4 regions of the Priestia sp. FSL W8-0001 genome follow, and region 4 is predicted to be linked to each of the others. Evidence: riboswitches for the same ligand, from Rfam matches in the RefSeq annotation. Region 4 holds a riboswitch; each other region holds the start of a gene.

Region 1 (7,784 bases), 1.4 Mb from region 4:
GGAATTACTACGTTTTTAACAATGGTTTATATCGTGGTTGTAAACCCTGTAATTTTATCAGATGCAGGTGTACCGTTTGATCAAGTATTTATGGCAACCATCATTTCAGCCGTTATTGGTACGTTGTGGATGGCACTTGCCGCCAATTATCCAATTGCAATTGCGCCAGGTATGGGATTAAACGCATATTTTGCATACTCTGTTGTCGGTTCACACGGTAACATCGATTATAGAATTGCTTTTGCGGCCGTGTTTGTCGCAGGTATTATTTTCGTTATTTTGTCGCTCACGCCGTTTCGTGAGAAATTAATCGAAGCCATTCCAGGCAACTTAAAACATGGAATTACAGCTGGTATTGGCCTTTTCATCGCCTTTGTCGGCCTTCGTTCAGCAGGTATTATTGTCGCAAACGAATCCAACCTTGTAGGCTTAGGAGATCTTCAATCTCCTGGCGTTGTACTCACTTTAGTGGGATTGGCCATTACCATTGCGCTATATGCAATGAATATCAACGGGGCATTGTTTTTCGGTATGCTTATTACAGCCGTTATCGCGCTTTTCACAGGTCAGCTTTCATTTGACCAAGGGTTTGTGTCTGCCCCTTCTCTACCAGAAGGACTTCTAATTACAAATCCGCTAACTGCGTTTGGTGACGTTATTCAGCACGGTTTGTATGCTGTTGTATTTTCTTTCTTACTGGTAACCATTTTTGATACAACAGGTACGATGATTGGTGTAGCACAACAAGCAGGATTAATGAAAGATAACCATATGCCAAAAGCACGCCAAGCTCTTCTTGCAGATTCTTTTGGTACATCAATTGGTGCAATGTTTGGAACAAGTCCAACAACTGCTTTCATTGAGTCTTCAGCTGGTGTTGCTGCAGGTGGACGTACAGGTTTAACTGGCGTAACCGTAGCTCTTTTATTCATTATTGCTGCGTTCTTTAGCCCGCTTGTAAGCGCCGTTTCAGGCATTGCAGCGATTACGTCTCCAGCTTTAATTATTGTAGGTAGCTTAATGATGGGCTCTATTGCAAAGATTAACTGGAGCGAATTTGATGAAGCATTCCCTGCGTTTCTTGTTATTTTAACAATGCCTCTGACATCAAGCATTGCAACTGGAATTGCGCTAGGTTTTATCTCACATCCACTAATGAAGATTGTAAAAGGTAAAGCAAAAGAGGTTCACCCCCTTGTTTATGTATTTGCTGTTTTATTCTTATATCAACTTGTGTTTTTACCGCACTAAAAGCGATGCTTATGCATCGCTTTTTTATTTGAGATACGTTGGATTTAAGTGGAATCCTTTTCGTTATTTGGTATACTGAATATACAGAAAACGTCTTCATTGAAAGGAGCTTCATATGAAAAAACAGCTTGGCACGCTTATGTTTATCATGTTTATGATTTTTGTCGGATTCGGCATTATTATTCCGATTGTGCCAGAAGTCATTCGCATAACTGGAGCTAGCTCAGTTAACCTTGGACTCTTAATGGCAAGTTATTCTATCGCATCTTTCTTGATCGCTCCATTTTGGGGAAGTCTATCTGACCGAAAAGGTAGAAGACCCGTTCTTCTTACGGGCTTAATCGGATTTAGCGCTAGTTTCTTTATTTTTTCATTCGCTAATGACTCACTCGTTCTGATGTACATATCACGTATTCTTGGAGGTTTATTTGCCGGAGCGGTTATTCCATGTGCATTCGCTTACGCTTCTGATATTACCACGGAAGAAAATCGCACAAAAGCAATGGGCCTTTTAGGAATGACAATCGGGCTTGGCTTTATTTTTGGACCAGCATTAGGTGGACTGTTATCGTCCGTGAGCTTATTTTTCCCATTTACCATTTCAGGGATATTGGCACTAATTATGACGACCTATGCTTTCTTTGCATTACCGGAATCGCTCCAGCAAGAAAGCGTCTCTCAGGAAAAGAAAACTACGCTGCAAGATTTCAACACGGATTTTAAAGGCGCAATGAAGTATTTATATTTACTCTCCTTTTTTGGAACGTTTACGCTAGCTGGCCTTGAAGCAACTTTTCAATTTTTTCAAATCGAACGCATTGATGTAACCCCTACCATGATTGGCTGGATGTTTATGGCCAGTGGCGTTACGCAAGCTGTTATTCAAGGCGGGGTTTTACAGCGATTTAAGCAAGGAAATGAGAAAAAGCTAATTGCTGTTGGTTTAATTGTCTCAGCGGTCGGATTTGCATCCATTTTATTTTCATCCAATTTATTTAACGCAACGGTTTTCCTTTGCATCTTCACAGCCGGCAATGCCCTTATTCGCCCTTGTGTACTCGCTCTGATTACCCTTAAAACGAATATCGGCTATGGGTCAGCTTCAGGTATTAATTCATCAATGGATAGCTTAGGAAGGATTTTCGGGCCTCTGATGGGAGCCTTTGCTTTTGAACTGAACAGCATGTATCCATTTTTAATTGGAGCTGTATTAACATTCAGTGCGCTCCTTCTGCTTCAACGTCATATTGCACTCGACTATTCACCCAAAGAAATAACACCTAGCTCTTAACTAAGAAAAGACTTTAGCTTTTTTGGCTAAAGTCTTTTCTTATCGCTTGAAATACCTGGACGATTTCATCATAAAACACCATAGTACCTAAACCGATAACCAACAGTATAGTTGAATTGAAAGCACACCCAAATCTAAAAAGACGCTCCTCACTATTAAGATGAGGCCAACAACGAAACCGGGATCAGAAGGAGCTTTTAAATCATCAGCTTCTTTCTCTTCTTCATATAGTTCGCTCTCTGATTTATCTTCAGCTACTTGTTCAGTGCTTGACTGTTTTTTCAAAAGCTCATCTAACGTCACATTATAAAATTCAACTTGCTCAATGTATACTGCTTCCTCTTTATCATCTAAGAATTTCACCGTGTACTTATTGTAATATTTTCAATTCTCTTTTCCGATTTTAAGTTATTATCTCCATCAAATTCTACCACTCCAAATTTATGATCGATTGTTTCATAAAAAGCTAATAAAGAGTTTGCAACAGGTTGTGGAGTTGTTTGTAACAGCACGTCTAATCCTTCTAATTCTTTATATTTACTAAACTCCCTCACTAATTGTTCCCGTGAATTGCTACATGCTGATAAACATAGTAAGAAAAGTGCTAACACCGCTATAAAAAGCTCGTTCATATAATTCCCCCTCCTTTTTAATTCTACATCCATTACAATTAATTTCCTATATATCCATAACATAAAAATTACCATTTTCGTCAATTTTATTGCTTTGGAAATAAAATTGACGAAAATAGCACATTCTCAAATTAAAAAGTAAATACCATAAGATTTCATTACGTGAAGGGGGAAATGGCGAAAGTTTAGCAATCTTTAATAAAATAACCCTTAAGCTTATAATGCTTTTCTGACTTAATATAAGCTCTTTTTCTCTTTTACAATACATTTACGTTTACGACGAATAAAAGCCCAGAAGCAATCTTCTAGGCTTTTATTCGTCGTCCTCTAAGAAGTCTAGTACGCGATCAATAAATTGTTCGCTACCTTCGTCATTTCCGTGCTCAATTAACAGCTCCATGTTCAGCCTCCTTTTAAAATTGTTAGAATATTCTTGTTTTATACCTTACCACAATTCCAACCAAGTTGTAACGGTTATTTTGTGTAAAAATTTCGACAAATATCATCTCTTTTCAACGAAAAAAGAAAAGAGAGAAGATAAGCATCTTATCATGATTATAGACAAGACTGCAATTGATATGAATACAACCTTAAGCGTATGTACCTTTCAGCCATCCAACTCGCTTTAATTTTGCTATACAAGCTTCTTTTAAACCTTCTTCTGTGTAGCCCTCAATAACTTTGCAGTCAATTCCAATGGCATACGTATCCCTTCCGCTCTTTACTACAATTTCGTAAAACGTCTCAAGCTTTCTACAGGTAAAATCATTAATCTCCTTCAATTGATTTAATACATCGTTTAGCACTTCTTCATGATTCTTTATAATCGTTTGTGTCATCCGTATCTCTCCTTCTAATAAAATCAAAAAAGCTCATTTTGCTTTAGATGCAAAATGAGCTTTCACCCGTCTTATCACCCAAAGCTAATGCTTTGCTGGTAGGAGCACCTTACGTTGGTAGGTTGCTGTGGAGTCATAGAGCCAGATCTCTCGTCCACTCGTGATAACTTTTTAAATTAGATTTCATTATACCAAATATCTCCTATTTAGCAAGAGTATTTTTTAAATTTTTCTTTTTTTCAGTTTTGTCACTCTTTTTAACCTATGCATAGTAAAGCGAGAATATTTTCCTTTCTTTACGTAAAAACTAACAAAAAAAACGTAATGTAATTCTTTAATTAAATCCTTGGATAATTTTCTGATTATTCTTTCATTTGACCAAACTCTACCTTTGCTTATAAAATGAAGATTTGTAGAAAGGAGCACGAAAAACTATATGTATACGTATCAAATTGGCAATCAAACAATTGACTACAAAATTAAAGTCGTTCCAAATAAAACCGATATTACGGTCCAAATTTGTGACAATGAAGGGGTAACCGTAATTATCCCACGAGGCTTAAACGAGCACAACGTTCGCTCTGTTATTTCTCGTAAAGCGACTTGGATTTTAAAACAACTTAACGGTGGTAATCAACCAACCGAAGCAAAAAAACCAGCTGCTAAAAAAGCCGAAAAAGCAAAAACTGAGAACAAAACGCCAGCTGCACCTAAAGCAAAGACGTCATCTTTTGAAAACGATGACAAATTTTCGTATTTAGGTCGTCAGTACCGCTTAAACATCGTTCGTGATAATGTGGAGCAACCTGAGATGACGTTCCGTGCTAAATTTATCGCAACAGTGCCATCATCCTGGTCTGAACAAGAAACAAACGAGGGAATTCAAAACCTTTTAACAGAATGGTACCAAGGACGAGCAAATGAAAAATTCAGCGAAGCACTAAAAACAGTGAAAAAACAAGCAGCAGATGCACCTGACTCTGTAGCGTGGAAGGAACTGCAAGATACATATGCAACGATGGAAAACGGTGAGCTAGTATTGAACTGGCGTCTACTTCTAGCACCATTAACAACAATTGAATATGTGATTGCTTCACAATTTACAGATGCAGACTCATTATTTGAAGATGCAGCAGAGCGTAAACAATGGTTAGAAGAAAATAGCTTACAAGCATTCTAATCAGCTAACAGCAAAACACCCATCCTAAACTACACAAAGGACGGGTGTTTTTGCATATTGTGTTTTGTTAAAACTTAATTATAATAAAAAATGTTTATAGTTGAATAATATAGGTTAAGTATATGTAAAGGTAGTATAAAATTTAATTTTGCTCCTTTATCTATCTTCAGAAAGGATGTGCACCTAATGAAAGGACAAAGCTTTTTCATTTTAGGTCTTATTTTCGCTCTTATTATTGCTATCTTAGCTGTCATCAACAATGAGCCAGTTCAATTTAACTATGTCTTTGGCTCACAAGACTGGCCACTTATTTTAATTATTTTAACATCGGCTGTATTCGGTGGTGTCGTCGCTGCTTCACTAAGCTTTGTTAAAATCACTCAGCTTAAAAGTAAAAACAAGCAACAAACAAAACGAATTGCCGAACTAGAAACGCAACTAGCCACTCACTCAGAACCACAAGCTGATCTAGAAAAACCTTTATCAACACAAGGTGAACCATCAGCTTAATATAGAGATATACTAAAATCCTGCTTTCCCAACACTACGGGAGGGCAGGGTTTTTTGTTTTTCCTCCTTACCCCTTATAACCAATTATTATAATAAAGGGTGTATTAGCTATGTCAGTAGCCTGTGAGTGAAATGGGAAATGTTTGACTCCTACGGAATTACCAAGACGGCTTGAGACCCCGCAGAAACGCAATGACGAGGAAGGCAGGCGTGAGCCACGTGGAAAGCGAGCAATCCGGAGTGAAAATCACGACTCGTTGCGTGCGCTCGTCCTTCTTCCACACCCAAACACTTATAGAGATACGTAGTTTCCCTCCTACTCAAGAAGCCCGTGATTGAAACGGAAGATGCGAGACTCCTGCAGGACTAGCGAGTGCTCTGAGATCCCGCAGTTTACGAAGAAGCTCAGACCGAACCCTGCGGAAAGCGAGCAATCCGGAGTGAAAATCACGACCCATTGCATGCGTCTTCCCTCCTATGAAAATATGAATAACACGCATATACAAATGGAAATCTTTAGCTAACAATGGTACAATCAATTCTGTTCTTTATTCTTTCTATTTGATTTAACAAAACGATTCACTTAAAAAAAGAAGGTGCTCTTATATTGAGAAAAACTCGCATAAAACGAGAAATCATAATCTACTGCTCCATCATTCTCGGAACACTTCTCTTTTCTCTTATTGTGCAACAGTATTTCTTTCAGCCTTATACCGTTAAAGGAGACTCTATGAATCCTACGCTTCAAGAAGGCAACCGTATTATTATTAATAAACTAAGCAACTATCAACGCTTCGATCTCGTCGTCCTTCACTCTCCTCATGACCAAGACGAGTACCTCGTTAAAAGAATAATCGGTGTTGCAGGCGAAAAGATTGAATACATTGATGACCAGCTCTATATTAATAACCAAAAAGTAAGTGAACCTCACTTACATAAATACCTACAGCATATCCCGACATACGAACGCTTCACTGAAAACTTCTCTACCGAAGAACTCGTAAATGACGGCATCATTCCTCATGGATTCGTCCTTGTACTCGGAGACAACCGTAGAATAAGCCGCGATGGCCGACACTTCGGATTAACACCTGTCTCAGACATCGTTGGTGAAGTCGATGTGAAATATTGGCCTCTGACTGATCTCAAACTAATGCACTAAAAAAAGGAGCGGCGTCCGCTCCTTTTTTAATACCCATTCTCTTCATACAACTCAAGCGGAAGGCCGTCTGGATCTGCAAAAAATGTAAATAACCTTCCTGTTAACTCATCCACTCGAATCGGTTCTACCTCAATGCCTCTACTCTCTAACTCTACTTTTGCTGCTTCCACGTCTTCAACAGCAAAAGCTAAATGCCGAAGACCACAAGCCTCTGGTTGTGATGGACGAGCTGGAGGATTTGGAAATGAAAACAACTCAATTTGTACTCCTGGCGCTAGCTCTAAGTCTAGCTTATAAGAGTCGCGATGCTCTCGATATGTCTCTTCTAAAATACGCGCTCCTAGCTTTTCTACATAAAACGCTTTTGATTGCTCATAATTACTTGCGATGATTGCTACATGGTGAATTCTCTTAAACTCCATCCTTGCCCTCCTATGTAATCATTGCTTTCATCATAACCGAGCAACTAAAAAAAGAAAAGACACATTTACTATTTTAGGAAATTCTCTTTCCGTTCGTATCGTTTAAACTAATTTCCCACTCTGTTCAATCGTTTTTTTGTCATCAAACATAGTTTTATAGTATACTATTTTTCAAATCAATTTTTGAGCGACTATACTATTTATTCCTATTACTACTTGAAGGGAGGTGGTTTTCTGATGGGATTGCGATGTATAAAATTAGCAAGCTTGCAGAGATGGCATTTATAACAAAACGCACGGTAAATTACTATTCAAAAGAATTACTCGTACATCTTCGTCTTATTGAAGCTTTAAAACAAAAAGGGCTTTTGCTTAGAAAAAGGAAGCAACAATTGGAGAATACATCCCATATAGAAAACAAGCCCCTCCTTCATAAAGACGAGCTTATAACAACATCATTATACACGACGACAAAAAGTGTAGCGTCAAGAATAAAA
Region 2 (7,784 bases), 190 kb from region 4:
GCGAAGGCTATGTTCACTATGGAATGTGCAATATGTACGTCATTCCAATTTATGACTTGTACTTATTGGAACATATGGATGAAGATAAATTAAAGCAGTATATCTTATCAAAATCAAATGAACCGAAAGCTTATCCAATGTATGAAGAAATTGAAATGAACGTTCATTTACCGTTTGTTAAAGCATCATATTCTGCAGAGTCAATTATTTTTCGAAACACTGATGTTATTGACTCCTATGATAAAACCGTTGCTTGGGAACAGTTTGTTAATGGAGCGGCAAAATTTCATATTCCAATTCCATATGTAGAAGAGCTTGATGAAGTAAAATCTGTTTTGCAAGAGTGCGTACCAAGCTACAGAAATGCTGCTATTTTTGATCAATTTCAATACGTTGATGGCCATCAATTTTTAACATTGTTACTAAGCTGTCTTGGTGAGTACATTGAATGTATGACGCAGCTCAACGCTGAATTAGAAGATATGATTGTTGTAATTGATCTTGAAAACGTGCGAAATGATGTTTTGTATTTTAACCAAGGGGCATATAAAGGTTTTTTAAGAGAAGAAGGCCTAGTTTTTTCTGATAAAAAGCATTATCGATTTAATAAATCTTTTCGAGCTATGAAGCTAAAAGAAAAAAACGGTGAATCTTTATTTCAATATGTTGATTATATTATTAACGCGTTTGGTCTCTCTAAAAACAAAGCTCTTCATTTTCTTATGCAATCTTTTTATCAATCAAAGTAAAAAAATGACTATTTTTTAACAATTGAGAACATTTATACATTTTCTGAAAAAGGTATGGTACCATCAAATAGAGTGAGGGGAATAGTGGTTATTCCTCAAACTCGCTTGAATAAACCTTTCAAACAAAAGGGGATGTTACAAAGGTTTATATCAGACTTTGTGAGACATAGGGGAGAGAATGAAACATGAAAAAGGTTGGGTCCATTCTGTTAATTGTGTTAGCGCTAGCAGGATTGGGAGGGGTGTGCGCTGCTTATTATCATTTCGAGCAGCAAAAAGAAGCAGTAGATAAGTTTGTGGTAAATGAAACATACATATTAACAGTAGGGGTAACACAAATATAGAGATTTTAACCAGATATACGGGTAAGCTATTCAAGAAAAAAATCCTAATAATTGTTAGGATTTTTTTCTTGAATAGCTTTTTTAATTTGTTTAATTGTTTCAACATGCATTCCCTCATGGTAAAAGTTAAACAAGAACGTGCTGCCAACGTGATCAAACGAAATGCCAGCTTTATTAGTGAACCGCTTGGCTAGCTTCAAATCATAATGAGCGGGTATGAATTCTTTAATACGCTCAGTTTAAGTCATCAGCTCTTCTTTTAGTTGAATTAAGGTAGGAGGTGTTTCCTTCCATTGAGAAGGTTTTGTTTCAGCCGCGAATAATCGCTCATATGAGGCAGGCAATTGATTTTTCTTTCCAGCAAGCTCAAAAACAAGCTTTTCTTGAATATATACAATCTGCCCTAAATTCCAAAAAATGTTGTTTGAAAAGCCATCGGGAGTTACTAACGATTCCTGTTCAGTTACGCTTGATAAAACTTTTAGCGTAATACTTCGAACGGTTTCTAAATGATGTAATAACAATAAATTCATAAATAATTCCTCCTTTAGACTTGTTTCTTTTCTAGTAATATCTTTTAATTATAACAGGGAAACAGTCAAATACGGTGTAGTTTGCTTAACGAAAATAGTAAGAAGAAAGGGCGATACCATGTCTAGTTTACGTTTTGAAAAAATATTGCAAGTAACAAAGAACCATATTGAGTTGTTAAAGGAAGCTGATCCATCAGAAGAGGTTATTTCAGGCTATATTGAGAGAGGAACATGCATTGCAGGAAGAGCAGATGGTGAGTTAGTGGGGCTTGTTGTACTGCTACCAACAAGGCCGAATACGGTGGAAATTGTCAATATTGTAGTAAAGAAAAACATGCGAAATCAAGGATACGGAAAGCAATTGGTGGAAGAAGCTTTAAAGCTTTCAAAGCACTATGGATATAAAAGCGTAGAAATTGCAACAGGTAATTCAAGTATTGAGCAGTTGGCGTTGTATCAAAAATGTGGATTTCGTATTACAGGAATTGAAATTGATCACTTTGTTCATAACTATGAAGAAGAAATCTATGAAAATGGTATTCAATGTCGTGATATGATTCGACTGCGACAAATATTGAGTTAAGGGTACATATTTTTAGAAAATGGGCGTTTAGACAAGCAAAAGGATGATGCGTGCATACACTGAGACAGAAAGGATGGTGTATGTTATGTGTTTTTACGGCGGTTATTGTGGAGGATACGGCTATAATAAAGGCGGCAGTGGGTTTGCCTTAATCTTAGTTCTGTTTATTCTTCTTGTTATTGTAGGATGCGTTTGTTGGAATTAATAAAGAAAAGAAGTATACAAAAGGAGACTTTTGTATGCTTCTTTTCTTTAAATTAAAACTAATCTAAAAAATTTTATAAAATAAAATTAAAAAAATATTGACACTATATACAAACTACCTGTAGAATAGCCATCATAACAAAGTGAATAAAAAAGCAACTCTTATCGAGAGTGGTGGAGGGACTGGCCCTATGAAACCCGGCAACCTATCAGCAATCGTGCTGTAACGGTGCTAAATCCTGCGGTGTATCTTTATACACTGAAAGATAAGAGAAGCGGATTGGTTAAAATCGCTTCTCTTTATCTGCAAGAGGCGTTTTTTTTATGGAAAAAAAGAAAAGGGAGCGATTGACATAATGAAAAAAACAACAAAAGTACTAGGTTTAACACTGGCGTCAGCACTACTAATTGTAACGGCTGCGTGCGGAAAAGAAGAAGCAAAGACTTTGAGCACAGAAAAAATTACAATCGGAGTAACTGGTGGTCCTCATCAACAAATTAACGAAGAAGTGAAGAAGTTAGCAGAAAAAGATGGATTAGAGATTACCATTAAAACGTTTAACGACTATAATACACCGAACACAGCGCTTGATGAACGTGATTTAGATTTAAATAATTATCAAACATTACCGTTTTTAGAACAACAGGTAAAAGATAAAGGCTATAAAATTGAGGATGCGTTTAAAACGGTTGCGTTTCCAATGGGTATTTATGCAGACGGCATTAAAGATATAAAAGAACTGAAAAAAGGTGACAAAATTGCTGTGCCAAATGATCCAAGTAATGAATATCGTGCGTTAAAGCTATTTGAAGCGGCTGGAGTTATTAAATTAAAAGAAGGCGTTGAAGAAAAAGCAACGAAAAAAGACGTAGCTGAAAATAAACTGGATCTTGAAATCGTTGAGCTAGAAGCTTCACAAATTCCATCTCAATTAGGTGAAGTAGCAGCTGCTGCAATTAACACAAACTTTGCGATGGGTGCAGGTTTAACAATTAATGATGATGCCATTTTCCATGAAGAAATTGAAAACAATCCATATCCAAACTACGTTGTTGTACGTACGGAAAATAAAGATGATGAAGTTGTAAAACAGCTAGAGAAATACTTCCATTCAGATGAAATTCGTCAATTTATTGAAGAAGAGTTTAACGGCTCAGTTGTCCCAGCATTTTAAGGAGTGGTGAACGTGATTGAATTAAAGCAGACTTCCAAAACATATGAAGTCAACGGCAAGAAAGTGGAGGCTGTGAAAGACGTGTCCTTGACTATTGAAAAAGGAGAGGTGTTCGGAGTAATTGGATATAGCGGTGCGGGGAAAAGTACGCTGATTCGCTGTGTTAATCTACTTGAAAAACCAACGTCTGGAGAAGTATTCATTAATGGTGTAAGCCTAACGACTCTTTCAAAGCAGGATCTTCAAAAGACACGCCGGAAAATCGGGATGATTTTCCAGGGGTATAATTTATTAAAAACAGCAACTGTATATGAAAACATTGCAATTCCTCTAAAACTAGAAGGCATTGATAAAGAAACCATTCAAAAGCGCGCAGAGAAGTATTTAGAAATTGTCGGGTTGTCTGATAAAGTTAATCACTACCCGTCTCAGCTATCTGGCGGTCAAAAGCAGCGTGTTGCCATTGCACGAGCGTTAGCGCATGAGCCTGAAATTTTATTAAGCGATGAGGCCACAAGTGCCTTAGATCCAGAAACAACGGAAGCTATCTTGGAGTTACTATTAAAAATTAACCGAGAATTAGGCTTAACAATTTTTCTAATTACGCACGAATTAAACGTTGTTCAACGTATTTGTGATCGCGTAGCAGTGATGGAAAATGGAAGAGTCGTAGAAGAAGGAAAAGTAGTGGATATATTTACTCATCCACAGCATCCAACAACTAAGCGTTTTATTGGTTCAGAATCTGCATTTAATCTTCCAGAAGCTTTAAAAACAGAATATCGTAAAACTGGTAAGCTTGTATCACTTTATTTTAAAGGAAGTGAAAAGTCCAATGAACCGGCGCTTGCGATGGTTTCACGCAAATTTGATGTATTACCAAGTATTTTAGCCGGTGGAATTGAACAGTTAAAAAATGAAACGCTTGGAAAGCTGCTTGTTCATTTAAGAGGAGATAAGGAAGCTTATGAAGAAGCAATCGGATATTTAGAAAGTGAAGGCGTTATTGTAGAGGAGTGGAAATAAGATGGCTGAATTTTTTGTAGAGTGGGGAGACGTTATTTGGGAAGGCTTCCTTCAAACGTTAACCATGACAAGTATCTCATTAGTTATTGCCATCTTGATTGGTTTACCGCTTGGGATTTTACTTGTTGTAACTAGACAGGGTGGACAGTCAGAAAACAGATGGTTATACCAAGTTCTGAACTGGATCATCAACATTATTCGTTCGATTCCATTTATTATTCTATTATTCTTCATTCTACCATTTACTAAGCTTATTGCTGGAACAACCATTGGTGTACAAGGCGTAATTGTTCCCCTTGTGGTTTATACCGCACCTTATATTGCAAGATTAATGGAGTCTGCGCTGTTAGAAGTTGATAAAGGAATAGTGGAAGCATATCAATCAATGGGGATTTCAACGTCAAAAATTATTTGGTACGTTGTTGTAAGAGAAGCGCGTTCTGGTATTATCTTAGGATTAACTATTGCAACAATTGGTCTCATAGGTGCTACTGCAATGGCAGGCCTTGTTGGTGCTGGTGGGCTTGGAGATATCGCCTTTCAATATGGGCATTTACGCTTTGAACCAACAGTGATGTACACAACTATTCTCGTATTAATTATTATGGTACAGTTGATTCAATCGTTTGGTAGCCAGCTAGCTAAGAGATTAAAAAGAGAAGGGTAAGAGAGGTAGGTTGCTCATGGGAAGGAAAGTTGGAATTATTGGATGTGGCAATGTTGGCTCAGCGACAGCTTTTTCATTAGTTAATCAGCAAGCAATAGAAGAATTGGTACTTGTGGATTGTTTAAAGGAAAAAGCGGAAGGTGACGCGCTTGATTTACAGGATGCAACTGTCACAGCGTCTGGGTTTACAAACGTATATGCAGGTGGATTGGTCGATATTAAAGATGCAGATGTGATTATTATAAGCGTTGCCGGTCCAAGACCTCAAAAAGGTGAAACGCGGCTTGATGAACTAAAAGCAACTGCACCTATTATTATGGAAGTAGTTACAACTCTAAAAGAGCTTGGTTTCTCAGGCTGTTACGTTGTAGCCACAAATCCATGTGATGTTATTACATACCATGTATGGAGTTTGTCTGGATTGCCAAGAGAGCGTGTAATTGGAACAGGAACTTTATTAGATAGTTCACGTCTTCGGCGAGTTGTTGCAAATGAACTCAAGGTAAAGCCACATGACGTTCATGCGTATATGCTTGGTGAACATGGCGATTCGCAGTTTGCACTATGGTCACATTCAACAATTTTTGGACAAAAACTAGAAGATTACTACCAACATGAGCAGTCTATTTTAGATAAAGAAAAAATTGAAAAAGAAGTGATCAAACTAGGTTTTGAAATCTATTGGCTGAAAGGAAATACGGAATTTGGTATTGGAAACGCGATTGCACAGCTAACCAAAGCCATTGTCAGTAACGAACGAGCTGTTTTTCCAGTTTCTACGATATTGCAGGGAGAGTATGGCTTACATGACGTAGCTATTAGTATTCCATCTGTTATTGGAAAAGGAGGAATTGAGAAACGAATTCCTCTTCATTTATCACTAGAAGAACATCGTAAGCTGGAATATTCAGCAAACATTATTCAAACAGCAATTTCTGAAATACGTTCTCAAAAAATACAGCACTAAAAAAGCACGCTTTTCTGAAAAGCGTGCTTTTTAACGATAGCTTGTCGTACATACATAACTCATACTAAATAAAATAAGGTTTTTGCCTGCTCCGTCTTTTTGAAAATTTCTATGGTTGTAACAAGCAAAAAGATAAAAGCAACACTAGAGGCTAAAAGGGAAATACGCAAAAATAAACGCTTTCTCTTTAACAGCCGATAAATAAAGAAAAGCATGATCCCAATTAACACAATACAAGCAATACCAAGTTGGATAGAGAGCTTTGCTAATTCATCAATGGTTTCTTTAAATAAAAGTAGCCCTTCGTTGTTAAGCTTTGTTTCAGAAATATTTGTTTTTTCTTCATGGTTTAATACGCCGATGTCCCACTTTTGAGAGGATGTATCATTGTATACTGTGTAATAAAACGGCCCGAGTTTTTGTTCATCAACGTGATGGTTACTTGCTGAGACGTGTGAAGCAATGGGAAAGGCGAGTAAAAAAATAAGCAGTGAAATCCATCTTTTCATAGTTAAAATCCTCTTTCTCTATCACAATCTTCTTTTATTATAAAGGAGATTTTTTTTTGTATCTATCATCCCTCCGTCCTATTTAGATTTCTATATATAAGGCGAAAGGGGGAATGAAGGATGGCAGAAAAAATTCAGGAAAAAAGCCAGCTTCGCATGACATTTCACAACGGTGATAAGGAGGATGGAACGATGATTTTAAAATCAAAACTATACCCAAATATTGCAATAGCTTCTTCACCTGATGCGTTGCTAACAGCAAGTGAAGCCATTGCGAGTCTACAGTTACTTCCACTTGTTGAAGTCGCAGAAGTCGTAACATATACGCTTGTAAGTGAATAATAAAGGGGGGAGCTAAATGAAAACATTAACAATGCAGTTTTTGAACTTAGAACAAAAAACAGTGGGTATTTCAATTGAGCAGCCGAAAGAAGGGCTTGAAGCTTCTGAAATCAGCGCAGCTATGGATCAGATTTTAGCAAGCAATGTGTTCACATCAAATGGTGGAACACTTACATCAAAAAAGGGTGCACAGATCATTGAGCGTAACGTAACGGAATTTGAAATCTAAACATGGTTTGCCTTGACCAAAAACCACCTCCGCACTACAATGAGTAGTGTGAGGTGGTTTTTTTATGAAGATTCAACAGTTTAAGTTTAAAGAAAGTGGCTTGAATCGTTTTTTTGGACCTCTAGAAGCAAAGGTAATGGAATGTATATGGCATGGAAAACAAATGACAATTAAAGATGTGCAAATTGCTCTTGAAAAAGATAAGATAGTCAACTTCAATACGGTTATGACCGTTATGAATCGTCTTGTAGAAAAAGGGCTGTTGGACAAGTATGTAAAAGGGAGAGTTTCTGTTTATCAACCTGTGCTGTCACAGCAGGAATTTTTAGAAGGGCAATCTAAGGAATTAACGTCTGAATTAATTGATGAATTTGGACTCTTGGCTGTGAGTCATATGTTAGATGCAGTAGAAGAAGCAGATGAAGAGCTGCTGCTGCTTTTAGAACAGAAAATTAA
Region 3 (7,784 bases), 950 kb from region 4:
CCTTAAAGGTTGAAATAATCGCTGGCATTGTAGAAGGCAAAATTGCTTGTTTAAAACAATCATGCTTAGTAGCACCAAAGCTTTGCAGTAATTTCACATAGTTTGGATCGACTTCTTTAAAAGCTGTATAGACAACAATAGCAGTGATGATGACAGAAATGATTGCGCCCATTGTTAAAATGGAAAAGAAACCAGGTCCAATGGCTACAATCAAAATCGGGCCTAGAGCTACCTTTGGCATAGCATTTAAGATAACTAAATAGGGATCCAAAACCTTTGCTAAACGATTTGAATACCATAGCAAAGTTGCTAAAATGATACCACACAGCGTTCCAATAATAAATCCAAGTACTGTTTCAAACAACGTAAAGCCAATGTGTTCTAATAATGAACCATCCCCTGTTTTTTCAATAAACAAATTCCACACTCGGAGTGGAGAGCTGAAAATAAGAGGGTCAATCCACTTGAGCGAAGATGCCAGTTGCCATATCCCAAAAAAAGATAAGAAGATAAATAATTGAACCAAACGAATGATTCGCTTTTCGCTATTTACTGCGGATTTGTATTGCTGATGTAAAACATCAGGATTGTGAGGCTGATTCAAGGTGATCCAACTCCTTCCAAATCTCCATGAACAGGTCGTTGTATACAGAGTGTTGTCTAGCTTCAAAAGGAGACAGAGTCTGAAGGATAGGTGGTACGGTGAAAATTCGAGCAATTCTTCCTGGGTTGGCTGAAAATAAAACGATTCGATTGCTCATGGCAATTGCTTCTCCAATATCATGCGTAACGAGTACCGCCGTTTTTTCATAAGTCATTAAGGTTTTTGATACAAGCTCTTCTAACTTTAATTTCGTTTGAAAGTCTAGAGCTGAAAATGGTTCATCTAAAAGTAAAATACTAGGATTCGTAGCGAGTGTTCTAACGAGCGCCACACGTTGACGCATACCTCCAGATAATTGATGTGGAAAAAAATCTGAAACGCTTTTCAATCCCATTCCTTCTAAGAGCATTAATGCTCGCTGCTCATGTTCCTTTGTAAGGTTACGCTGGATTGTTAGTCCAAGAAGGATGTTGTCTTTTATCGTCTTCCAGGGAAATAAGTAGTCTTGTTGAAGCATATAACCAACTTCTGCTGTAGGCTCTTGAACAAGTTTATTCTTAATGTTTACTTCACCTGAAGTTGGTTTAATTAACCCAGCCAAAATCGAAAGAAGCGTCGTCTTTCCACATCCGCTAGGTCCTAGAAAAGAAATAAATTCTCCTTCTTTAATTGAAAGGTTGATATTTTCTAAAGCTGTGGTGGCTGATTTCATTGTGACATATACGTGGTGGACGTTTGTGATTTGTAAGCCTGACATGGTTACTGCTCCATGACGTCAGTTGCAATTTTTGTGTTGACTAATGTTTTGTGATCAATACGCTTAGGTAGTTCACCAGCTTCATCCATAATGCGTTGAAGGTTTTCCCACTCTTCTTTATCTAACACTGGGTTAGTAGCAAATGAATCTTGGGTTTTATATCTCTCAACAACGGTTTCAATTGTATCGATTGATGTGTCGTCAAAATAAGGAGCGATTGCTTCAGCAACTTCTTTTGCACTGTGCGTATCAACCCACTGCTGTGCATTATAGATAGCTCTTGTAAATTTCTCAGCAGTTTCAGGATTTTCTTTTAAAAAGCTGTTTTTTGACATGAATGTTGTATATGGAACCTTTCCTGACTCTTCACCAAAAGAAGCAACAATGTAACCTTTTCCTTCTTTTTCAAAAATACTGGCCGTTGGCTCAAATAGTTGGACATAGTCGCCAGTTCCAGATGCAAAAGCACTTGAAACGTTAGCAAAATCAATATTTTGAATAAGTGTTAGATCGTTTTTAGGGTCAATATTATGTTCTTTTAAGACGTACTCTCCAACCATTTGTGGCATGCCACCCTTACGCTGTCCTAAGAATGTTTTTCCTTTTAACTGGTCCCATGAGAAGTTATCAACTTTTTCACGTGCTACTAGAAATGTGCCATCCGTTTGCGTTAGTTGCGCAAAGTTAATAATGGGATCATCAGAACCTTGTGCAGCGACATAGATTGAAGTTTCTGAACCAACTAATGCAACATCTATGCCATCGGATAAAAGGGAAGTCATCGTTTTGTCTCCGCCCCAAGTAGTTTTTAATTCTACGTTTAGTCCTTCTTTCTCAAAAAAACCTTTTGATATAGCTACATATTGGGGAGCATAAAAGATGGATCTTGTTACTTCTCCTACGCGAACAGTTTCAATTGAGCTTTGTTTACCACAGCTCATTAAAGTGAAGGTTAAAATACAAATAGTGATGATGGACAGCAGCCATTTTATTTTTCGCATGGTATTTCCTCCTAACGTTAAAATAAGATTGTAAATCAATTATGATGAAACATAGTAATAGGCCAATATGTGGAGTAGGATTGATAGCGTGACTTTTTCTACAATAATATATGATAATGGATAAAATAGTGTGAACGCCTGGTTAAAAACGATTGAATGATAAGGAGGGTTTTTTATGAAGGACGGAACTATTATTAGTCAATATCCTTTTCCATCTCCCAATCCACGCATTTCGTTGTCAATTGTGACGTATATGTGTCAAGGTTTAAAAATTAAGGGGATGTTAGCGGAACCAAAAGAAGAAGGTACATATGATGGATTTTTATATTTAAGAGGTGGCATAAAAAATGTAGGTACTGTGAGACCAGGGAGGCTAATTCAATTCGCATCTCAAGGATTCATTGTAATGGCTCCATTTTATCGAGGGAATCAAGGTGGAGAAGGAAACGAAGATTTTGGGGGAGATGATCGTTACGATGCTTTTGCAGCTTATGACTTACTTGTCAATTACCCTCGAGTTCATCAAGACCGAATCCATGTATTTGGTTTTTCGCGAGGAGGCGTAATGGCTTTGTTTACTGCCATTGAAAAAAGTTCAGCACGTTCGCTTGTTTTATGGGGAGGGGTAACGGATATGATTCTTACCTATGAAGAGCGAACAGATTTAAGGCGTATGATGAAAAGGGTCATTGGTGGGACACCTTCGAAATATCCAGACAGGTATGAATGGCGTTCACCGCTAACTCAGGCATATAAGCTAAGTATACCGACATTGTTAATACATGGAAAAGAAGATGCAAACGTGTCAATTGAGCATGCATATCAATTAGAGAAAATGCTGAGTGAACATGGGAAGCCCGTGGAAAGCTGGTACTTTGATGGATTTCCTCATGCGTTTCCTCCGAAGCAAAACCGAGAGACAGTGAAAAATTTAACTGAATGGATGAAAACAAAATAAAAGATATGCCAGCATAGAAAAAGCATTGTACAATAGAGGAAAAGAAAGGGAGGTAAGAAGGATGGGAATGCCACTAGAATTAAATACGATGATTGTTACAAAAGGAAATGAGAAGCGAGTAGTAGATAATGTATTTCAAATTGAAAAAAAAGGCTACCGCTTATACCCTCTTGAGGTTCCGCTTAGTATTCATAAAACGAAGAATGGTGAACGCGTTGGGACAGGTATTATTAAAAAGCTTGAGTTAGAGCAAAATAAAACCGTTGTCACATACGAGTTAATAAAGCTACACTCCACAAACTAAAAAAAGCCGGAATTAAATTCCGGCTTTTCATTATTTTGAAATAATCGGTCCGCCCATTTGTGAAATTTCTGGAGCTACATTTGCAAAGCGCTCAAAGTTCTTTGTGAACTTTTGTGCTAATTGATGAGCTTTTTCTTCATATAAATTTGCATTCTTCCATGCTTTTACTGGTTGAAGTACTTCATCAGGGACACCAGGAACATGTGCAGGAATCTCAAGTCCAAAGATAGGATCTTGAACTGTATCTACGCTAATGAGTTCTCCTTCTAACGCTGCTTGAACCATTGCGCGTGTGTAAACTAGCTTCATTCGCTCTCCAACACCATACTCTCCACCAGTCCATCCCGTATTCACAAGATAAACATTTACGTTATGCTCATCAATTTTTTTACCTAGCATTTTAGCATAGGCTGTAGGTGGAAGAGGTAAGAATGGTTCACCAAAACAAGTAGAGAACGTCGCCTGTGGCGCAGTAATTCCGCGCTCTGTTCCCGCAAGTTTACTTGTATACCCACTTAAGAAATGATACATTGCTTGTTCTTTTGTTAGTTTGCTAATTGGAGGTAAAACTCCAAATGCGTCTGCGGTTAAGAAAACAATTGCCGTAGGATGTCCTGCAACGCTCGGTAAGATTGTGTTATCAATTGCTTGAATTGGATAAGCAGCACGAGTGTTTTCTGTTAAGCTATTATCATTATAGTCTGCAATTCTAGTATTCGAGTTAATCACAACATTTTCTAAAACTGTTCCAAATCGAATGGCATTAAAAATTTGAGGCTCTTTTTCTTTTGATAGTTGAATGCATTTTGCATAACAACCGCCTTCAATGTTAAATACGCCTGTACTAGACCAACCGTGCTCATCGTCACCAATTAGTCTTCTGGTAGCGTCAGCTGATAATGTTGTTTTTCCGGTGCCAGATAGTCCAAAGAATAGTGCAACATCACCTTCTTTGCCAACATTAGCTGAGCAGTGCATAGGAAGTATATTATTTTGAGGAAGTAGGAAATTCATTACTGAGAAAATAGATTTTTTCATTTCACCTGCATATTCCGTTCCACCAATTAAAACAACTCTTCGTTCAAATGAAATAATAATAAATGTCTCTGAATTTGTCCCATCAATGTCTGGAACAGCTTTAAAAGTAGGAGCTGATACAATTGAGAATGATTCAGCATCACTTTTTAGCTTCGTGTCTTCTGGACGAATAAATAGTTGGTGAGCAAACAAATTATGCCATGCGTATTCATTTACGACTTGGATTGGAAGCTGATATTTATCATCGGCGCCCGCATAGCCGTTAAACACAAATAGCTCATTTTGTTCTTTTAAATGTTCTAATACTTTTTTATAAAGCGCGTCAAATCGTTCAGATGAAAACGGTTGATTCACATCTCCCCATTCAACAGTATGAGATGTTAAGGAATCGCTTACAATGAATTTATCGTGTGGGGAACGCCCCGTATATTTTCCTGTTTCAACTTGAATAGCACCTGTAGAAGTCAATACGCCTTCTTGTCGCTCTAAAATCTTTTCGACTAATTGAGAAACAGATAGTTGGTGATTCACTTTTTCAGATTCCAGGAGATTGGCTAATTCAATAGACATATTAACAGTACTCATGTGCACTACCTTCCTTTTTTTAAAATGATGTTTAAATGTACAATTAGTATAACACATTACTTTAAATAGTCTATACTATTCGAATGAAAATGTTAAAATGTTGCGAATTTTTTTGTTTTAGAGAGCATAAAACGTTTTTGTGAGATGATCTTACTAGTGAAAGGTTTCTGTAAATAATAGGGGAGGAAAATACAACCTTTAAGTGATTTTCATAGGAATGTTATTGACATAACAGAGCATTTTCCTGTATGATATGTCCTTGAACGGATACTCTCTTATCCCGAGCTGGTGGAGGGACAGGCCCTATGAAACCCAGCAACCATCACCCATTTCCATAGAGGTGATAAGGTGCTAACCTGATGCAAGGGAATAAACCTTGATCGATAAGAGTGAAAGGCTTATGCAGAACTTGATACCTTTCCTCGATACAAGGAAAGGTTTTTTATATTGAAAAAATGTAAATGAACCACAATAAGGGAATGAGTACCGTATCACAATGTATCATATTTAAAGGAGGAAAACCGATGTCAACACAACGTCGTCTGTTTACGTCAGAATCTGTTACAGAGGGACATCCAGATAAAATTTGTGACCAAATTTCTGACTCAATTCTTGATGCTATTTTAGCTGAAGATCCAAATGCTCGTGTTGCTTGTGAAACAAGCGTAACAACTGGTTTAGTATTAGTAAGTGGTGAAATCACAACATCTACTTATGTAGATATTCAAAAAACAGTACGTGATACAATCAAAGAAATTGGTTATACGCGTGCAAAATATGGTTTTGATGCGGATACTTGTGGAGTAATCACAGCAATCGGTGAGCAATCTCCAGATATCGCTGCTGGTGTAGACCAAGCGTTAGAAGCTCGTGAAGGTTCAATGTCTGATGAAGAAATTGAAGCAATCGGAGCTGGTGACCAAGGTTTAATGTTTGGCTACGCTTGTAATGAAACAAAAGAATTAATGCCGTTACCAATTTCTTTAGCTCATAAGTTAGCGCGTCGCTTAACAGAAGTGCGTAAAGAAGAAATTTTACCTTACCTTCGTCCAGATGGTAAAACGCAAGTAACGGTTGAATATGATGAAAACAATCAACCAGTTCGTGTTGATACAATCGTTATCTCAACTCAGCATCATCCAGAAGTAACGTTAGAGCAAATTCAACGTAACTTAAAAGAATATGTAATCAATCCAGTTGTTCCACAAGAATTAATCGATGAGAACACGAAGTACTTCATTAACCCAACAGGACGTTTTGTAATTGGTGGTCCTCAAGGTGATGCAGGATTAACAGGTCGTAAAATTATCGTTGATACTTATGGTGGATATGCTCGTCACGGTGGTGGCGCATTCTCTGGTAAAGATGCAACAAAAGTTGACCGCTCAGCAGCATATGCAGCACGCTACGTTGCGAAAAATATTGTAGCTGCAGGATTAGCTGATCGTTGTGAAGTTCAGCTTGCATATGCCATTGGTGTAGCTCAGCCAGTTTCAATCTCTATTGATACATTTGGAACAGGTAAAGTAACTGAAGAAGTATTAGTTGAAGTAGTACGTAACAACTTTGATCTTCGTCCAGCTGGTATCATTAAAATGCTTGATTTAAGACGCCCAATTTATAAGCAAACAGCAGCATACGGTCACTTTGGTCGTACTGATGTTGAGCTTCCTTGGGAGTTCACTGATAAAGCAGAAGCTTTAAAAACTGAAGCTTTAGCTAAATAATGAAAAGTCGCTGTCTCAAAAGAGATAGCGACTTTTTTTATTGAACAAATTCTAACCCATTGTTTGATTTAGTAGTGACTGCTTCATAGCGAAGCAGTAATTGGTCAAAAATAGAATCCCAAGATTGCGTAAGAGCATAGCGACGAGCAGCGTCTCCAAACCTTAGTCGAAGCTGGGAGGACTCTAACAAAGTACAAATGGATTCAATAAATTCTTCAAGTGAATTCGGGGTGCAGAGGTAGCCATTCTTCTCATTGCTAACAATATGTTTTACTCCCCCTGCATTAGCAGCAATGACAGGCGTACCGCAGGACAATGCTTCTAATACAACGTTACCAAAGGTCTCCGTTTCAGAAGGAAATATGAATAGGTCGGAAGCTGCATATAGTTTAGCTAAACGCTCATGTTCTAAGAAGTCGATGAATGTAATGGATTCACCCGCTTCTTGCTGCAGCGCTTCCTTGCTAGGCCCACCTCCAACAATAAGCCACTGTACTTGGTGGCGTAAATGGTCGGGAAGTAAGCGAGATAGCTTTAATAAAAATGCTACGTTTTTTTCAGGAGATAAACGTCCAACATATGTTAAGATATAAGGCTTTTTTATATTGTATTTTATGCGGATATCAAATTTATCGTAGTAGGGATGAAATAAATGATGATCGACTCCTCTAGACCAGATAGATATAGATTTAAAGCCTTGATTTAAGAGCTGCTTTTTTGTTTCAAGAGAGGGAACAAAAATCTCTTCAAACGGTTCGTAAAACCATTTCATATATCTCCATAGAAGAGGGGATAAGTGTCCTAACTTGT
Region 4 (7,784 bases):
AGCGTAATGAAAATTGAAATATAGCGAAGAAGGCGTAAGAGAGAACCTGCCAACCATCTTTCGTAATAGTCACTGGGCGATTTCATAATCATGTCAATTGTTGTTGGTACTAATAGAGCAAAAGGTGAACCGTCTACAAAAATTGCAACTCTGCCTTCATTAATAGCAGCTAAGACGCGGTCAGGTCTTTCTGTATTTTGGACCTGTGGAAAAGGAGAATAAGGAGCTTCTTCGAGAAATTCTTCAATCATTCCAGAACCTTGAACATTATTAAGATTAATGTTTTGAAGTTTTTGGCGAACTTGATTAACGATATGAGGTTGACATTGCTTTTTATGAAAAACAATTGATGTTCGATGAAGCTGTTCTTCTCCAATGAAAACATCCTCGACCGTTAAGTTTGCATCACTTGCTCTTTGCCTTAATATGCCGATATTTTCTTCTGAATTTTCAATTAACGCAACCTTTGGACCACGCACAACTTTTTCGGTCGTTGGTTCACTCCACGTACGCTGTTTAGCTATTGTCATATTTAAAGAAAAAGCCGTTGTACGATTATGAATAAATAATAAAGGTTCTCCTTTAAAAAAAGCAGTGAGAGCTTGCTTGTACGTATAAACTTCACTGCTTTCAACAGTTGAGATAAAGGAATCCCAACGATCTAGCGTGTTGGCTGGTGATGAGGTTTTTGTTTGAATCGAATCATTTTTTCTGTTAATTGATTCAGCTTTTCGCTGTCTACAAGCCCTTGTAGATAAAGAATATAAACAAAATCAGTAGATGAAATCCATAGCTTTTTTGAAGCTATGTCACTGCTACCACCTGCTAATTCTAGAAATGTCTTAACAACGTACTCTGTATCTCGTTGAAACGTTGAATTGAGCAAGTCTTCATCACCTTTACATTATTAGTAATATATTGAGTTCAGTAGTAAAAAACAGTACGATAAAAAAGAATATATATTAGTCTTTACGAGTTCAATAGGTGTTATGCTAACTAATCGAAAAAGGACGTGAAAACATGCTACATTCATTTAAACTTCAAACGAGTAATCGCGATGAGATGATTGATTTGACAAGTCAAGTGGAAACAGAAATTAAAAAGCATCAAGTGAAAAGCGGAGTAGTCACCGTATATTGTCCACATACGACCGCTGGTATTACAATTAATGAAAATGCAGATCCAGATGTAAAACGTGACATGATTAGAAGATTTGACGAGGTATATCCTTGGATTGATGAAAAAGATCAGCATTTTGAAGGGAATACAGCTGCCCATCTAAAGGCAAGTACAGTTGGTTCTTCGCAACAACTTATTATTGAGAATGGAAATTTATTATTAGGAACGTGGCAAGGGATTTATTTTTGTGAATTTGATGGCCCTAGAAACCGTACATGGTATATTAAAATTCAAGCAGATTAAAAGAAGAGGCTGGGATATAAGTAATTCAGCCAATGATAAACCTGAACGATTGAGAGTTCCTCATCTTTAATCGTCCAGGTTTTTTTGTTGATTGTGAAAACAATGTTGGAAACAGGGCGGAAAGCGAGTGGCCGTAGCGCAATGGAACGAACGTGTTGAGACAAATCAAAGAGATGGGAACAGCTAGTGTTCCTCTTTTTGAAAATTTGTTTTGTTATATTCAACCCTCTTCTTTTAGCATGTCTTCTTTTTTTGATTTTTTGTTATAAAACAAAAGATAGATAATATATATGTTATATAACAGAAAAAGGGAGAGATCTTGTGTGGAGCAAATTACAATTAAACAAGAAACAGAACAAGAACAAAATGAAAAGACAAATTTTACGTGGGTAGATGAATATCCAACTGTATTAGATATTATTAATGAATACTATAGTTTTTGCCGTTAAAAAAGCCAACGCAAGTTGGCTTTTTGTTATTTAACGAATTCTTTTTGCACCAATATAACGCTTGCTCCAATAGCTATCTTTTAATGAAGCAACTGAAACACCTTTTGAAGATGAGCTATGTAAAAATTGATTGTTTCCCATGTAGATACCGGCATGGGAAGCGCCTTTTTGGTATGTTTGGAAAAATACAATGTCCCCAGGCTGTAAGCTTGTAACTCGTGTCCCTTTTTTATAAATCTCTGCTACAGTTCGAGGTAAAGTAATGCCAGCGCCCTGCTTGAATGTATAACTAATAAAGCCACTGCAATCAAATCCTCTAGGAGTTGTTCCACCCCAGCGATATGGTACCCCTACATACTGCTTTCCTTTATTAATAACTTTTGAAGCATTAAATGTAGAAGTCTGTGAAGAAGTTTTTACTCCAAGCTTTGCATATGTGCTTTTTCCAACAACTCCATCGGCAGACAATCCATTTTTACGCTGAAATGATTTAACTGCATTTGATGTAGCTGGTCCAAAATAAGTTGTTGTATTGCCAGTGAAATAACCTTTTTTCTTTAAAAGCTGCTGTAATTGCTGAACATCCTGATTTCTCATTCCTTGCTTTAATGTTTGATCACCTAGCGCAGCTTGGCTGACTAAAGGGCTAGCAAATAAAAAGCTAGCGAGGGTAAAAACCGCCACAAATTTCTTCATAATGGGCCTCCATCAATTTTTCATCAATTTTCGTAAAATAATCATAACACCTTTCGACAGATGGAAACGTTACATTTTCATTACAAAATATGAAAAAAATGAAAATTAGAGTGAGCAGAATGATGTGTTTTGATTTTGAGAAATAGAAAAAAATTGAATATTTAGCTGTTAATAACTAAAACATATGAAAATGTAAGGACATTTAAAAATAATAATAGAAATCTGTTGTGAATTACTACACAAATACTTTGTAGTCATGTAGAATGTAAAAATAGAATACAGTGTCAATTGATTTGACTTTTGATGAGGTGAAAAGTAATGAAAAGAATAGGTGTATTAACAAGCGGCGGTGATTCTCCAGGAATGAATCCTGCGGTTCGTGCTGTTGTGCGTAAAGCGATTCATGAAGGAATGGAAGTTTATGGTATTTATCAAGGATATCAAGGGTTAATTGAAGGGAATATTCGAAAGCTTGAAGTTGGTGATGTTGGTGATATCATTCAACGCGGTGGAACAATGTTATATTCTGCAAGATGTCCAGAGTTTAAAACAGAAGAGGGACGCCGTAAAGGTATTGAAAACCTAAAGAAGCATGGTATTGAAGGTTTGGTTGTAATCGGTGGAGATGGATCTTACATGGGAGCTGTTAAGCTAACTGAGCTTGGTTTTCCATGTGTAGGTATTCCAGGAACAATCGATAATGACATTCCAGGAACAGACTTTACTCTAGGTTTCGATACAGCTTTACATACTGTTATCGATGCAATTGATAAAATTCGCGATACGGCTACTTCACATGAACGTTCTTTTATTATTGAAGTAATGGGACGTAATGCTGGAGATATTGCTCTATGGTCAGGGCTAGCTGGAGGAGCTGAAACAATCTTAATTCCTGAAGCGAAAGATGAGTTCCAAGAAATGGTGGATCGTTTAAAGAAAGGCCAAGAGCGTGGTAAGAAACATAGTATTATCGTTGTTGCTGAAGGTGTAGCTACAGGAAACGAAGTAGCAAAACAGCTTGAAGAAGCTGCTGGAATTGAAACTCGCGTTACGGTTCTAGGGCACATTCAGCGTGGTGGATCACCAACAGCACAAGATCGCGTGTTAGGAAGTCGTTTTGGTGGCCGCGCCGTTGAGTTATTAATGGAAGGTAAAGGCGGGCGTGCAATCGGTATCCGTAAAAATGAAATTGTTGATTATAATATTATGGAAATCCTAGGTGAACCTCATCATATTGATGAGCGTATGTATCAACTATCAAAAGAATTATCAATCTAAACGATATAAAGGCGAGACTTCTTATAGAGGAGTTTCGTCTTTTTTTAGTTTCAAACCAGTACCTTCACAATGCTTACACTTTTTTGTGTAGAATATGCCAGGAATAATCATTACTTTCCCAAGCCCTTTGCAAAAGGTACATATCAGCTCAAACCCCATAATGCCATCATTCCTTTTATTTAGTATAGCATTTCTGTTTATTAGTATAACACAAAAGCGTAAAAATTTTTAGAAAATTTAATTTTTATATCGCTTTCTTCAATGGAATAAAAAATAGTAGAGCTGTTATAATTGATAGAAAAGGAGTGAAGGACATGTTTAAGCGAATTTTATTAGCTTCAGATGGGTCTGAACACGCTGCTAGAGCAGCTGAAAAAGCGGTTGCTTTAGCCAGATTAACTGATCGAAGCTTTGTTCAAGTGATATATGCAGTAGAAGGAGATAGTAGGTTAAACACGCTTGGAAAAGATGAAGCAAGAGAAAAGCGTATCCAAACAACACAAGAAGTTTTAGAGAAATCTGATATAGAGTATGAAATTACGTTTATTCATGGAGATGCTGCTAAAACAATTATTCAATTTGCTAACAACAATCGCTTTGATGTTGTAGTAGTTGGAAGCCGAGGCTTAAATCCAGTAAAAGAAATGTTTTTGGGGAGCGTGAGCCATAAAATTGCTCAACATGTGAAGATACCCGTATTGATTGTAAAGTAGGAGAGAGCGCCAATGAATATGCAAGTTGAAGAGTTAAAGAAACGAATTGGAGAGGCAAGTCGGATTTGTGTCTTTACGGGAGCGGGAATAAGTACAGAGTCGGGCATACCTGATTTTCGCTCGCAAAACGGATTGTATCGAAAAAACCTAGAATTTTCAGATGTGATTTCTACTTCTTTTTATCAGAACAATCCGGTACTTTTTTGGGAGCTATTTAAAGAGATTTTTCGTGTGAAGCTGCTTGATGAATATGAACCTAACTCAGGTCATTACTTTATAGCAGAATTAGAAGAAGAAAAGACCGTGCATGTGATTACACAAAATATTGACGGCTTGCATCAGAAAGCAGGAAGCACGAATGTATATGAAATTCACGGAACAATTAAGCGAGCACATTGTCAAAAATGTGGAAGTGAGTTTGGGTTAAATTTTCTAACCAAAGTTGAATTACCGAGCTGTACGTCGTGTGAAGAGGCACTAAAGCCCAATGTAGTTTTATTTGGAGATTCAATTCACTGGTTTGAAGAAGCTGTAGAGGCAGCTTTACAAAGTGATTTATTTATTGTCATGGGTTCATCTTTGCAGGTAACACCCATTAATCAAATTCCTTTATTAGTTAGAAAACATGGTCAGGTACCAATGGTCATTATTAATAAAGAGCCAACTTACTATGATTATGTGTTTGATAATCAAATACACCTCCCAATCGGTGAAGTTGTAACGGCTTTAAAGAGTGGGAAGTGAAAAAGCACGCTACGGGCAGCGTGCTTTTTTTTAAACTTCAAAATAGATAGCGAAGCAGAACACAGAAATGACCAGAAAAAACGCTGAATGCAACTTGCTTTCTTTAAACGTCAAAACAGCTTCAATAAATAAAAATAAACTTAGCATTAATTGAATGTATGGTAAATAAGCAATATAGTTGGTAGAATCACTGTTCTGAAAAGCGATTATTCCGTATACCACAGCTCCGATTAAAAAGGCATATTTTAATAGTTGTAATCCTTTAACTAACATCTTTGTGAGGTTCCTCCTTATTTAAAACCTAGGTCACATGATTATAACATATATTATATAGATGTAGACAACTAAAGTGACGCGATATGTTTGACCACGGTCTATCTTTCATGAACTCAAAAGGATATGAACCACTTCTGAATACTGAATAAAAAATTTTTTATTTCTGATTTTTCAAATTCCTTGTTGACAGACTAAGAAAGTAGGTGTAATATTTTCCCTAGTTAATTAATTGAATATTCTTATCTCGAGAGGCGGAGGGACTGGCCCTGTGAAGCCTCGGCAACAGACTGTTAAAGTACTGTGCCAATTCCAGTAGCAATTTGCTTGAAGATAGGAGAAGAACCAATAACGACTATTAACCTCTTCTTATCTTTAAGAAGAGGTTTTTTATTTTGAACAGAAAGAGGGAATAGAACCATGACAAAGACATTAGTGAAAGCTCCATTTAAAGCTGATCATGTAGGGAGCTTTTTAAGAACAACTCCTCTCAAAGAAGCAAGAGAAGCCTATACAAATGGTCAGATCAGTAAAACGACTTTAAAATCTGTAGAGGACCAGGAGATTGAAAAGCTTGTCCAAAAACAAATCGAAGTGGGACTTAAATCTATCACTGACGGAGAATTTAGACGTGCATGGTGGCACTTAGATTTCTTATCAGGTCTAGATGGTGTAGAAGAGTTTGAAACGGAGTATATTAGTCAATTTAAAGGTGCCAAAACAAAAAATAAAGCAATCAAGGTAGTTGGTAAAGTAGATTTCAACCATCATTATATGCTGGAACATTTTACATTTTTAAAAGAAGCTGTTGAACAATATGGTGATGGAAGCCAAGTTGCTAAGTTTGCTATTCCAAGTCCCAACATGTTATTCACTCGAATTCAAGAGGATACTTACTACAATGGGGATAGAGAACAGTTTTATCATGACACGGTAGTTGCTTATCAAAAAGCAATTCAAGCTTTTTATGATGCAGGCTGCCGCTACTTACAGTTAGATGATACTTCATGGATTGATTTTGTTTCTGAAGAACGTATAGATGCAGTTGTTGAGAAGCTGGGTATGGATGTAAAAGATATTATTGATACGAGAGTCAACTGCTTAAACGATGCGATTTCTAAAAAGCCGGAGGATATGGTCATTACGATGCACATTTGTCGCGGAAACTTTAGATCTACGTATATTACCAGTGGTGGCTACGATACTATTTCAGACGCAATTTTTGCTAACTTGCATGTAGATGGGCTTTTCCTTGAATATGATGATAATCGTTCAGGAGATTTTGAGCCATTAAAAAGTTTTACACGTAACAACCAAACAGTTGTATTAGGACTAGTAACATCTAAATTTCCTACATTAGAAGATGCAGAGGTTATTAAACAAAGAGTTAAAGAAGCGAGTGCATCTATTCCTCTAGAAAACTTGTCACTGAGTCCACAATGCGGGTTTGCAAGTACGGAAGAAGGAAACGAACTAACAGAAGAAGAGCAATGGAATAAAATTAGTCACGTCATTAAAATTGCTCAAGATATTTGGGGCGCTAACTGAAGAATAAGAGTTGTTTCTTAATTTTACATAAGAATCCAATTAGATCTTTCTTTTCGTTGTAGTAAAATTGGAAAAAGCTGCGTTTATAAATGATGCAGCTTTTTTTGTGTATTGATAGCGTAACTGCAAATTATCTACAGGTAACATAATATTTATTGGGTAAGATAGCGAACTGTCACGCTAAAGAAACGAAAGATTCTTGATAGATGTATTTATCTTGCAGAATGCTTAAGTTTCAGAGTTGACTCGCAATTGCCTTAAAGGTATTGTATACACACCAAATGTCGAATAGTTTATTTCTTCATATAATAAAAATAATCAGTGATAAGTAGTTTAAGGAACTCATACTGTAATAATAAGTGAAAATTCTGTCATTATCGAAATGTAAAAGCTGAATATGTGAAAGGAATGTTCTTATTGGGAATCAGGAGTAGACTAGGGTTGTTTTTGTTAGGCATTTGTTTAAACGCAATTGCATTCGTTAGTCTTATCATGGAATTGAGTTTAGTTCCCATTCACGCAAGAAACGCAGGTGATTACCTAACAGTATTTTTAAGTGAGATGCATATTTTTCTCTTTTTGATAGGCGTGATATGTGTTATTGTAAGCTTTTATATGCCTGTGAACAGTAAAAAATAGAAGTGTCTTTTATAAAAGGTGT

What was found. A riboswitch is a leader RNA that binds a small molecule or an ion and turns the genes downstream of it on or off. The one in region 4 is predicted to bind S-adenosylmethionine.
Region 1: it holds a riboswitch for S-adenosylmethionine, as region 4 does, so the genes downstream of both, MKZ18_RS06215 (hypothetical protein) here and MKZ18_RS13960 (5-methyltetrahydropteroyltriglutamate--homocysteine S-methyltransferase) in region 4, are expected to answer to the same signal.
Region 2: it holds a riboswitch for S-adenosylmethionine, as region 4 does, so the genes downstream of both, MKZ18_RS13000 (MetQ/NlpA family ABC transporter substrate-binding protein) here and MKZ18_RS13960 (5-methyltetrahydropteroyltriglutamate--homocysteine S-methyltransferase) in region 4, are expected to answer to the same signal.
Region 3: it holds a riboswitch for S-adenosylmethionine, as region 4 does, so the genes downstream of both, metK (methionine adenosyltransferase) here and MKZ18_RS13960 (5-methyltetrahydropteroyltriglutamate--homocysteine S-methyltransferase) in region 4, are expected to answer to the same signal.

What each region holds. Positions count from the first base shown of each region.
Region 1 is NZ_JBBPAL010000001.1:1,180,963-1,188,746, reverse strand. Features, by position in the region: gene MKZ18_RS06235 (NCS2 family permease) at 1-1,251, shown strand, start outside; gene MKZ18_RS06230 (MFS transporter) at 1,367-2,542, shown strand; gene MKZ18_RS06225 (hypothetical protein) at 2,630-2,905, opposite strand; gene MKZ18_RS06220 (hypothetical protein) at 2,902-3,174, opposite strand; gene MKZ18_RS06215 (hypothetical protein) at 3,765-4,013, opposite strand; SAM riboswitch class I at 4,082-4,183, opposite strand; gene MKZ18_RS06210 (M48 family metallopeptidase) at 4,450-5,193, shown strand; gene MKZ18_RS06205 (LapA family protein) at 5,380-5,703, shown strand; gene lepB (signal peptidase I) at 6,311-6,865, shown strand; gene gloA2 (SMU1112c/YaeR family gloxylase I-like metalloprotein) at 6,892-7,287, opposite strand.
Region 2 is NZ_JBBPAL010000001.1:2,431,571-2,439,354, reverse strand. Features, by position in the region: gene MKZ18_RS13025 (AlbA family DNA-binding domain-containing protein) at 1-749, shown strand, start outside; gene MKZ18_RS13020 (hypothetical protein) at 935-1,093, shown strand; gene MKZ18_RS13015 (DinB family protein) at 1,333-1,626, opposite strand; gene MKZ18_RS13010 (GNAT family N-acetyltransferase) at 1,745-2,209, shown strand; gene MKZ18_RS13005 (YjcZ family sporulation protein) at 2,295-2,414, shown strand; SAM riboswitch class I at 2,573-2,686, shown strand; gene MKZ18_RS13000 (MetQ/NlpA family ABC transporter substrate-binding protein) at 2,770-3,588, shown strand; gene MKZ18_RS12995 (methionine ABC transporter ATP-binding protein) at 3,601-4,614, shown strand; gene MKZ18_RS12990 (methionine ABC transporter permease) at 4,616-5,281, shown strand; gene MKZ18_RS12985 (L-lactate dehydrogenase) at 5,298-6,248, shown strand; gene MKZ18_RS12980 (hypothetical protein) at 6,308-6,757, opposite strand; gene MKZ18_RS12975 (DUF1659 domain-containing protein) at 6,878-7,099, shown strand; gene MKZ18_RS12970 (DUF2922 domain-containing protein) at 7,116-7,328, shown strand; gene MKZ18_RS12965 (BlaI/MecI/CopY family transcriptional regulator) at 7,393-7,784, shown strand, end outside.
Region 3 is NZ_JBBPAL010000001.1:3,566,765-3,574,548, reverse strand. Features, by position in the region: gene MKZ18_RS18775 (ABC transporter permease) at 1-604, opposite strand, end outside; gene MKZ18_RS18770 (ABC transporter ATP-binding protein) at 582-1,361, opposite strand; gene MKZ18_RS18765 (ABC transporter substrate-binding protein) at 1,364-2,362, opposite strand; gene MKZ18_RS18760 (alpha/beta hydrolase family protein) at 2,538-3,320, shown strand; gene MKZ18_RS18755 (DUF2584 domain-containing protein) at 3,382-3,624, shown strand; gene pckA (phosphoenolpyruvate carboxykinase (ATP)) at 3,655-5,247, opposite strand; SAM riboswitch class I at 5,520-5,637, shown strand; gene metK (methionine adenosyltransferase) at 5,772-6,974, shown strand; gene MKZ18_RS18740 (glycosyltransferase family 4 protein) at 7,012-7,784, opposite strand, start outside.
Region 4 is NZ_JBBPAL010000001.1:2,620,845-2,628,628, reverse strand. Features, by position in the region: gene MKZ18_RS14005 (spore germination protein) at 1-644, opposite strand, end outside; gene MKZ18_RS14000 (hypothetical protein) at 662-886, opposite strand; gene MKZ18_RS13995 (secondary thiamine-phosphate synthase enzyme YjbQ) at 1,021-1,422, shown strand; gene MKZ18_RS13990 (hypothetical protein) at 1,746-1,871, shown strand; gene MKZ18_RS13985 (C40 family peptidase) at 1,902-2,567, opposite strand; gene pfkA (6-phosphofructokinase) at 2,886-3,845, shown strand; gene MKZ18_RS13975 (universal stress protein) at 4,160-4,558, shown strand; gene MKZ18_RS13970 (NAD-dependent protein deacylase) at 4,571-5,302, shown strand; gene MKZ18_RS13965 (hypothetical protein) at 5,333-5,575, opposite strand; SAM riboswitch class I at 5,815-5,915, shown strand; gene MKZ18_RS13960 (5-methyltetrahydropteroyltriglutamate--homocysteine S-methyltransferase) at 5,996-7,123, shown strand.